DNA from 3 places in the Peribacillus sp. R9-11 genome. Region 3 is predicted to be linked to each of the others. Evidence: riboswitches for the same ligand, from Rfam matches in the RefSeq annotation. Region 3 holds a riboswitch; each other region holds the start of a gene.

Region 1 (3,286 bases), 2.2 Mb from region 3:
TGTAAATAATCATTTTTTACAAATTCATGATTACAATTTTCCCGAAAAATACTCAGCTCTTTTTTAAGCTGATCCAGCTGATTTTCCAACTGTTTTATTTCAACTTTAATCTGGATTACTCGATTCATCGAATTCTCCTTTTCGTCCATATTATTGATAGATTTTTCCGTCTGTGTTTCTAAATTCATTCGCTTTTTCTTTCAAGCCTTCATCAATTACAGACTCAAAACCAAGCCCTTTTTCTTTAGCTAAATCACGAATATCTTGTGAGATTCTCATGCTGCAGAATTTAGGACCGCACATTGAACAAAAGTGAGCTGTTTTGGCACCCTCAGCAGGCAGAGTTTCATCGTGATATTCAACGGCTCTTTCAGGATCGAGCGATAGATTAAACTGATCTCTCCAACGAAATTCGAATCTTGCTTTTGAAAGGGCATCATCTCGTTTTTGAGCATTTGGATGGCCTTTTGCTAGGTCAGCGGCATGGGCTGCAATTTTATACGTAATAACCCCTATTCGAACATCCTCTTTATTTGGAAGACCAAGGTGCTCTTTCGGTGTCACATAACAAAGCATCGCAGTTCCAAACCAGCCAATCATGGCAGCCCCAATCGCAGAAGTAATATGATCGTAGCCAGGAGCTATATCAGTTGTTAGGGGTCCCAATGTATAGAATGGGGCTTCTTGACAAACTTCCAGTTGCTTATCCATATTTTCTTTAATTAAATGCATTGGAACGTGACCGGGCCCCTCAACCATAACTTGTACATCATGTTTCCAAGCAATCTTTGTTAGTTCACCCAATGTTTCCAATTCCGCAAATTGCGCCTCGTCGTTTGCATCTGCAATAGATCCAGGACGAAGTCCATCTCCTAATGAGAAAGATACATCATATGCTTTCATGATTTCACAGATTTCTTCAAAATGAGTATAGAGGAAGCTTTCTTCATGATGAGCCAGACACCATTGAGCCATAATAGAACCCCCACGGGAAACAATTCCCGTCATCCGCTTTGCTGTTAATGGGATATATCGCAGAAGCACACCAGCATGTATGGTAAAGTAATCAACACCTTGCTCAGCCTGCTCAATTAAAGTATCCCGAAAAACCTCCCATGTTAAATTTTCAGCGACTCCATCTACTTTTTCAAGCGCTTGATAAATCGGTACTGTTCCAACAGGTACAGGCGAATTTCTAATAATCCATTCACGGGTTGTGTGTATATTTTTTCCGGTAGAGAGATCCATGATGTTATCGGCTCCCCAGCGAGTGGCCCAAGTCATTTTTTCTACTTCATTTTCGATGGATGAACTAACCGCTGAATTCCCAATATTCGCATTTATTTTCACATGAAAATTACGTCCGATAATCATCGGCTCACTTTCAGGATGGTTAATATTAGCCGGTATAATGGCCCGCCCGCTAGCTACTTCATCTCGTACAAACTCAGCGGAAACACTTTCTCTAATCGAAATAAACTCCATTTCTGGGGTAATGATACCTTTACGAGCATAATGGAGTTGGGTTATGTTTCTCCCCTTCTTTGCACGCAAAGGATTTCGTATCAATCCCGGAAAAACTTCTGCTTTGGAATGAGACTCAACTTTTTTATACCCATTATCTTCTGGTTTTATTTCACGCCCCACATACTCTTCAACGTCTTCCCGTTCAAGAACCCAGTTGCGTCTAATAGGGTCAAGACCTTTACGAATATCAATAGAATACTCAGAATCCGTATAGAAACCGCTAGTATCATATACGCGTAGAGGTAAATTTTCCTCTTCACCAAATGCTCCTGTTGTGGGACTTAGTTTAATTTCACGCATAGGAACTTTTATATCAGGTCTAGACCCCTCTACATAAACTTTTTTACTTCCTGCAAAATTGGACATAATTGAAACGTTCATGTCATTTACTGAATTACTCATGATTTCATTTCTCCTTTTTAAGTTAGATTAAAAAGGACAAAATCCAATCCATTTTCGCACGAAAAAGCCAGGTCTCATATTTAAGACCCGGCTAAAGTTAGTATGACTACAGAAATGACCAAATTATATGTCATTGAATAGTAGATTCTAACTTCCCCACGCTGGTATGAACCAGATCAGGTCCTGAGGGTTAAGAAGCTTTAACGCGCTTCTCTCTCAGCCCAACTTTTATTGGACACCCCTAGTCTGAATAATATTAATTATTACATGGTAACTATATACCATCCATTTTGGTTTGTAAATAAATTCAAAGACCTATTATTTTAATGCCATGTTTTGAATTAAATAAAATCCCCTCCAAGTTAAGTTTTTTTGAACTTACTACTTGAAGGGGATATATCCGTTATTTATTTAGACTCTCAAGGATAGGAAAAAGCTCCTCTAAATGCGTGATTTCATAATTAGGGATGACTTCATTCCGTTCCTTATCATGACGGTTTATCCAAACCGATTTAATGCCTGCACGTGATGCACCAAGGATATCCGTCATTAAATTGTCGCCGACCATTAATACTTCATGCTTATCAAGCTCCATGATTTCTAATGCATGCTCGAAAATAGAAGCATCCGGTTTCCCACGTCCAAACGCGCCGGAAATAACGATTTGATCGAAATAAGGAACTAACTCAGGCGTGATTTCAAGCTTCGTATTTTGAAGCTCAGGCGAACCATTCGTCAGCAATAACAATTTGTACTTCCCTTTTAACTCATCTAACACCTGGAATGTTTCTTCATAAATAAATGGTTTTTTCCGTCTCTCAGCAGGGAAACGTTCTGCTAGCTCAAGACCAAATGCCGGGTCATCTATCCCTAATGCCTTCAAGCCTCTTGTCCATGCCTCTTTCCGATAAGCTGGTACAATCTCGGCCATCTTACGGAATTCATCATGATCATCTTGAAAATTACCCCAAAGTCCTTCAAACGGGTTGATACCGATCATTTGCGTAAATTCATATGTATCATAAGAAGAATAAAGCTCACGTGCTTCTTTCCGTACCGCTTCCTCAAACTCGTCAACATTCAAATCATATTTCGCCTTTGCCAATTCGCATGTCGCTATAAAAGCCTCTTTCACACTCTTCTGATCCCAAAGTAACGTATCATCTAAATCAAAAAAAACTGCCTTTACCAAAATGCTCACCCTCTTTTCCCTACCATTGAATTCGAAAAAATTACACTATTACAATAATAAACCACAACCATTAGAAAAAGAATAACTATCGGTAAAATGCCTTCATCTTTCTTTGAAATATCAAAAGGCTTACCCTATTTGCTCATGAAAACTTAAAAAAGTTCA
Region 2 (3,286 bases), 1.8 Mb from region 3:
TTGAATTTTCAGACGATATCAAAATTTTAAAACAAGGAATCCGAGAATTTATTGATAACGAAGTAGAACCACATGCCATGTTAATTGAAGAAAGCAATGAAATCCCAGAAATCATTATGGGGAAATCGAAAGAAATGGGACTGTTTGGCCTTAGCATTCCTGTAGAATATGGTGGGTTAGGCATTGATATGGTAGGGAAATGCGCCATTCTAGAGGAGTTGGGAAGAACACATAACGGTTATACAACAGTAATAGGCGGACATACGGGAATTGGCGGCGTTGGAATTGTAGAGATGGGAAATGAAGAACAAAAACGCAGATATTTACCTGACATGGCATCAGGTGACAGAATTGGCGCTTTTGCTTTAACTGAACCAAGCGCAGGTTCACATGCCTCAAATCTGAAAACAACAGCGGTTAAAAAGGGTGAAAAGTATATCCTGAATGGAAGCAAACATTACATTACTAATGCTCCAATCGCAGATGTGTTTACAGTAATGGCTGTTACAGATCCTTCTAAGGGTGCAAAAGGAATCACATCTTTTATCGTCGAAAAAGACTCCCCAGGATTTCAACTAGGAAAAATCGAACGGAAAATGGGCCTTCATGGTTCACATTCTTCTGAAATTTTCTTTGAGGATTGTGAAGTTCCAGTTGAGAATGTATTGGGTGAAGAGGGGCAAGGGTATATGAATGCCCTGAAAATCTTGGCGAATGGACGTGCAGGAATGGCAGCACGAAACCTAGGGTCGTGTGAAAAATTACTTGAGATGTCGATTGATTTTGCTCATATGAGAATTCAGTTCGACAAACCAATCTTCGAACAACAAATTATTCAACATTACTTGGCAGATATGGCATTAGATACAGAAGCCCTTCGATCCATGACCTATCGCGTTGCGTGGATGGTTGATCAAAAAAAGAACGTCATTAAAAATGCGGCTATGGTCAAGTTACTTGGTTCAGAAACGTATAATCGTGTAGCTGATAAGGCTCTCCAAATTCATGGAGGGATTGGTTACATTTCTGAATATCCCATTGAACGTTTTTATCGTGATGCACGTATTACGAGAATTTATGAAGGTACATCCGAAATCCAAAAGAATATCATAGCGGCTCAGCTTCATAAACAGTACCAACGATAATTAGGAAAGCAGGATTAATAGTAAAATAAACTTTGCTTAAGGTTAATAGAGAATATTTTTTATGTGATTAAGTTCGATTTCCAAAGAGTATGTTAGGCGATTTTTTATTTAACATATCGTTGGATTTTATACATTACTAAAAAAAACTTTATTTAATAAGTTTGACAATTAGATTGAACGTGTTAATATAAAGGCAAATGAACTAAATATACAATTTGTACCACTAGGGGTGCTTTACAGGTAAAAGTCAATTTTACCGCAGAAGCTGAGATTAAAGTATAACTTTAAGACCCTTAGAACCTGATCTGGTTTACACCAGCGTAGGGAAGTGGGGTCATGAAACAATACGTTTATGTATTATTTCAAGTACAACCACTTTCTTTACGTCGGTAAAGGAAGTGGTTTTTTATTTGCTCAAAAGAGGTGATTATAGGTTACCAATCATTATTTATCCAGTTTCATTGCTTAATAAAATACAAATTTGGAGGTATAGAAAATGAAATTTTCAGAGGTCATTCGTAAAGAAGTAGATCATATTTGGGAAGCAAGCTTCAATCACCCGTTTGTTAGAGGAATTGGAGATGGCACATTGCCAGTAGAGTGTTTTCGTTTTTATGTCATGCAAGATGCATATTATTTATCTCACTTTGCTAGAGTTCAAGCTTTAGGTGCAGTCAAAGCAACAGATTTACATACAACTAGTCGACTAGCAAGCCATGCACAAGGAACATATGAAGCTGAATTAAAGCTTCATGAAAATTTTTCTGAGAGATTAGGTATTACAGAAGAAGAAAGGAAAAACTTTAAGCCTGCTCCTACTGCCTATGCCTACACATCCCATATGTATCGTGCCGCGTATTCTGGCCATTTAGGGGATGTGATTGCGGCCATCTTACCGTGTTACTGGCTGTACTATGAAATAGGTGAAAAACTGCAAGGGTGTATACCTGATGAGCCAATTTATCAAGAGTGGATTGCGGCATACGGAGGAGAATGGTTCCGTACGTTGGTAGAAGAACAAATCGCGAGACTTGATGAGATCGCTGAAAAAGTAACGGAAGAAGACAAAGAAAGAATGAAAGAGCATTTTATCCTTAGCAGTCAATATGAATACTCATTTTGGGAAATGGCTTATCGCTTAGAAACTTGGCCAGTGCATAAGGAAACATTAGAAGTATAAAGGAGATTGACAATGAGAAAAGGGTTGAAATTAACGGATATTTTAGTCACAATCGTGATTGCCGTCGCATTTGGAATAGTTTATATCCTTTGGGGATCGATATATTATTCCGTTAAACCATTAGGGTTACATGTAGATCAATTAATTTATGGAATGTGGTTTATAGCAGGGCCCGTTGCTTTTTTAGTTATGAGGAAACCGGGTGTGGCTCTGTTGGCAGAAATCGCGGCAGCGTCCGGTGAATTCTTTTTAGGTTCACCGTGGGGATTAACCGTACTCTTATATGGAGTTGTACAAGGAGTATTCGCGGAACTGGTGTTTATGGCGTTCAGGTATAAAAAGTTTAATATGTCGGTTGCTGTATTAGCGGCGATAGCTTCATGTGTAGGATCGGTCCTCATGGATTTTGCATACGGAGAAATTGGTGCCCTCTCTCTTTGGAATTTACTATTATTTATGATTGCAAGATTTATCGGGTCAATTTTCTTTGCTGGTGTATTTGCTTACTATCTAGTAAAAGTATTAGAAGCAACAGGAGTAACTAATCTAGTTCGTCCAGTATCAAGTAAGGATTATGCTGCACTGGATCAAAAGTAGAGGTTGATAAGTATGGAACGAATAGCTCTTGTTGAAAAGTTAAGATTGAAGTTTCCCGGTGATGAGTCCTTGATATTCAAGGACTTATCCGTCTCGTTTGATAAAGGTGAAAAAGTTCTATTGTTGGGACCGTCCGGATGTGGAAAGTCTACACTTTTGCAAGTGTTAAGTGGGCTGATCCCACATTCCATTGAAGTCCCGATGAAAGCGAAAGAACTGGAGAGCCCTTCTTCATGGGGATATGTTTTTCAAGACCCAGATAGTCAGTTTTGTATGCCATTTGCAGATGAAGAAATTGCCTTCGTCCTTGAAAACCTTTCCGTTCCTAAGCAGCAAATGAATGAAAGGATTCACAATCATATCC
Region 3 (3,286 bases):
GTGGGATTGCCACGGCTCTACCGCTATTATATTTTGCAAAAGGGGCAGAAAAGATACCGTTATCGATGCTTGGCATTTTTCAGTATATTGCTCCAACCTTAACCTTGTTAATCGGGGTATTTGTCTATCATGAAAGTTTTACAAAAGCACATCTTTTAGCCTTTTTATTCATTTGGTCTGCCTTGGTGGTTTATACGCTTTCCATTACAAAATGGGGGAAGGCAGGGACACGTAGGTTTAAAGAAAAAAGAAACTTTGGTGCATAAAAAGAAAAAAACGCTTGAGGAAATCCATTTCCCAAGCGTTTTTTTTATAGTGATACACGTCACTCTGAAAAAAATTGTTAGTCAGTGTCGAGTTTCACAAGCTATTAAAATAAACGAAAAGTGATTCAAAATCTATATCTTTAATAAGAGAAACGGTTAATCCTACGCTAGAAAAGTTCTCGAGCCTATTTCAGAAACAATTATATTGGATAGGCAGTCATGAAGCGACACGGAGTTATTACGGGGGATATTTGGCTTGAATTGACTATAGTGGGAACTATTTATACTTACAATATGCTTTGTTAGGAACGCTGATATGATGGCATTCCACTTTCTATTGCTATTTAATTCATCGATGATTCCTTGTTGATTGGTAATCCCAATCCCATGGCCATAAAAGAGGTTTTCTCCAAGGAATATCGCATTTTCCCCTTGCCATTCTGGAGTGCTCGGGTCGTAATCTGGGTTTTTGAAGTAAACACAGTCGCCTGGTACATAACCCGTCCCTTCATGAACTCGAAGAATCAAATTCTGCGGATAGTGCCAGTCATAAAGAGTAAGGCCTGAAAAAAGACGGTCAAAATTCTTAGGACCAACCGTATCTAAAACAGCTTTTAAAAAAACAATGACTATCGCTGTCCCGCATTCGAAAGCGTAAAGACTTCCGTTTATGAAAATATCCTCAAGTGCCAGATGAGGGGGTACGCTTGGTTTAAGCTCAAATGCTCCATCTTTTGTAAGTCGCCAATATTGTTCATTGCATACAGAATCCTCGAGTATTGTAAATTCAGGATTACTCTTATCTAACGAAACGGCAGCTTTATTGACTTGCAGCCTCATCTCTATATCGAATTTAAGATCTTCCATTGTCTTATATACAAAAATATTCGGATATTTCCACATTAATTGGAGAATTTCTAATGCTTTTTCAGATATTATACCTGGTTGGATTTGACTGACATCTAACCATTTTTGATTAATTTTTATCATAATCATATCCACCTCTTGGTCACAAAATTAAATGATTAATTCAAGTAGTTCAAGAACTATCTACAGTGTAATAATAATTATTATATGAGTTGCTGAACAATACTGATCAAATTTTATTCCTATTACTGAGGATGATCAGAATGGCCCATCGTTAGAAGAAGCAAATTAGTATTCCCTTTTCTGTATGAATTGATATAATGAGAGAGAAAAGTTCATATGTGCAAGAAATGTAGGGGAGCCGGTATTGCTGGCTGAGATTGCGTCCTTAAGATGCTGACTCTTTGAACCTGATCTGGATGATGCCAGCGGAGGGAACATATTATGACTGACTTTCTGTTTTGTATGTTAACGTCCGAATTCATCCTCGGGCGTTTTTGTTTTTTAATCTATTATTTGGATGGGGACTGGCACCCAATAAAGTTTCGGCATATGGACCTTATATAATGTGTAGGAGGAAAAATAGTGAATAAATTATTGCCACTGATAACTTTGTTATTCCTTTTAGCTGGATGTGGTGCTGGCGGCACTACTGAAAAGGAAGAAGCAGGTAAAAATGAAGACAATAAAGAATTAAAAAAGGTTTCGGTTGTTCTCGATTGGACACCGAATACAAACCATACAGGATTGTATGTAGCGAAGGAAAAAGGGTATTTTAAAGAACAAGGCCTGGATGTAGAAATTATCATGCCAGGTGAGGCAGGAGCTGATAAGCTTGTGGCTTCAGGGAAATCAGAATTTGGCGTGAGCTACCAGGAGGGCATTACACAGGCTCGTGTGCAAGGCGTGCCGATTGTTTCGTTAGCGGCTGTCATCCAGCATAATACCTCAGGATTCGCTTCTCCTGTGGCTAAAAATATTAAAACACCTAAGGATTTTGAAGGGAAAACGTATGGTGGCTGGGGGTCTCCAGTTGAAAAGGCTATCATCGAATCTCTCATGACAAAAGATAATGCGGATGTAAATAAAGTGGAAATAGTAAATACAGGCGACTCGGATTTTTTCACTTCAGTGAAAAGAGATATTGATTTCGCTTGGATTTATTATGGATGGACAGGTATTGAGGCTGAATTGCGAAATGAAAAGCTGAATATGGTTTACTTAACTGATTACTCAGATAAGCTCGATTACTATACGCCTGTTTTGACCACAAATGAAAAGATGATTAAAGAGGATCCAGATACTGTTAAAGCGTTCGTAGAGGCAACTTCGAAAGGGTACCAGTTTGCGATTAAGAATCCTGATGATGCGGCAGACATTTTAATCAAGGCTGCACCAGATCTAGATAAAAAGCTAGTGAAGAAAAGCCAGAAGTGGCTTGCATCTAAGTATCAGGATGATGCTCCTAGATGGGGTGAACAAAAGCTTGAAATTTGGAAGAATTATAGTGAGTGGATGACTGAAAATAATCTTCTTGAAGGTGATTTCGATCCTGAGAAAGCATTTACCAATGAATTTTTACCACAATAGGAGGAACTACAATGGCAAACTCATTAATTAGTATACAAATTATTCCTAAAGGGGAAAATGTCATCCCCTTAGTCGATGAAGCGATCAAAATCATCGATGAATCAGGTGTCAAGTACGAGGTGCACCCGCTTGAAACAACAATGGAAGGTGAGCTTTCTGAGCTTCTGGCCGTTATAGAAAAAATGAATGTGAGAATGATTGAAATAGGTTCGCCGAATGTCATTTCCCAAGTGAAAATATTGTACCAGCCTAGCGGAATCACGATGGATACGTTAACGGAGAAATATCGGCCATGAGCGGAAGAAAGATTTGGAAGAAGGGGGCTCCCTTCTTTCTTTTATTATTGTTGCTAATAGTGTGGGAGTTAGCAACAGGCTTATTAAAGGTTGAAAAATGGCTACTTCCTGCTCCATCAGCCATTTTTATCGAGGGAATAGAGTCGTTTCATAGCCTTTTTGGACACCTTATATCAACTACTAACCTTGCATTATCTGGTTTTTTTATTGGAAGCTGTATTGGCTTAGTAATTGCTGCTCTCTTACACCTTTTTCCTGGTGTAAAAG

What was found. Region 3 has a riboswitch for thiamine pyrophosphate ahead of RE409_RS20925 (ABC transporter substrate-binding protein). Riboswitches for the same ligand answer to the same signal wherever they lie in the genome.
Region 1: linked by a shared signal. The riboswitch ahead of thiC (phosphomethylpyrimidine synthase ThiC) and the one ahead of RE409_RS20925 (ABC transporter substrate-binding protein) in region 3 are both predicted to bind thiamine pyrophosphate.
Region 2: linked by a shared signal. The riboswitch ahead of tenA (thiaminase II) and the one ahead of RE409_RS20925 (ABC transporter substrate-binding protein) in region 3 are both predicted to bind thiamine pyrophosphate.

What each region holds. Positions count from the first base shown of each region.
Region 1 covers NZ_CP133763.1:813,087-816,372, reverse strand. The annotation lists gene RE409_RS03890 (hypothetical protein) at 1-128, opposite strand, end outside; gene thiC (phosphomethylpyrimidine synthase ThiC) at 151-1,932, opposite strand; TPP riboswitch at 2,066-2,182, opposite strand; gene RE409_RS03880 (HAD family hydrolase) at 2,333-3,121, opposite strand.
Region 2 covers NZ_CP133763.1:2,536,928-2,540,213, forward strand. The annotation lists gene RE409_RS12340 (acyl-CoA dehydrogenase family protein) at 1-1,145, shown strand, start outside; TPP riboswitch at 1,361-1,489, shown strand; gene tenA (thiaminase II) at 1,642-2,325, shown strand; gene RE409_RS12350 (ECF transporter S component) at 2,338-2,922, shown strand; gene RE409_RS12355 (ABC transporter ATP-binding protein) at 2,935-3,286, shown strand, end outside.
Region 3 covers NZ_CP133763.1:4,297,799-4,301,084, reverse strand. The annotation lists gene rarD (EamA family transporter RarD) at 1-266, shown strand, start outside; gene RE409_RS20930 (protein-glutamine gamma-glutamyltransferase) at 429-1,256, opposite strand; TPP riboswitch at 1,478-1,587, shown strand; gene RE409_RS20925 (ABC transporter substrate-binding protein) at 1,719-2,723, shown strand; gene RE409_RS20920 (thiamine-binding protein) at 2,735-3,019, shown strand; gene RE409_RS20915 (ABC transporter permease) at 3,016-3,286, shown strand, end outside.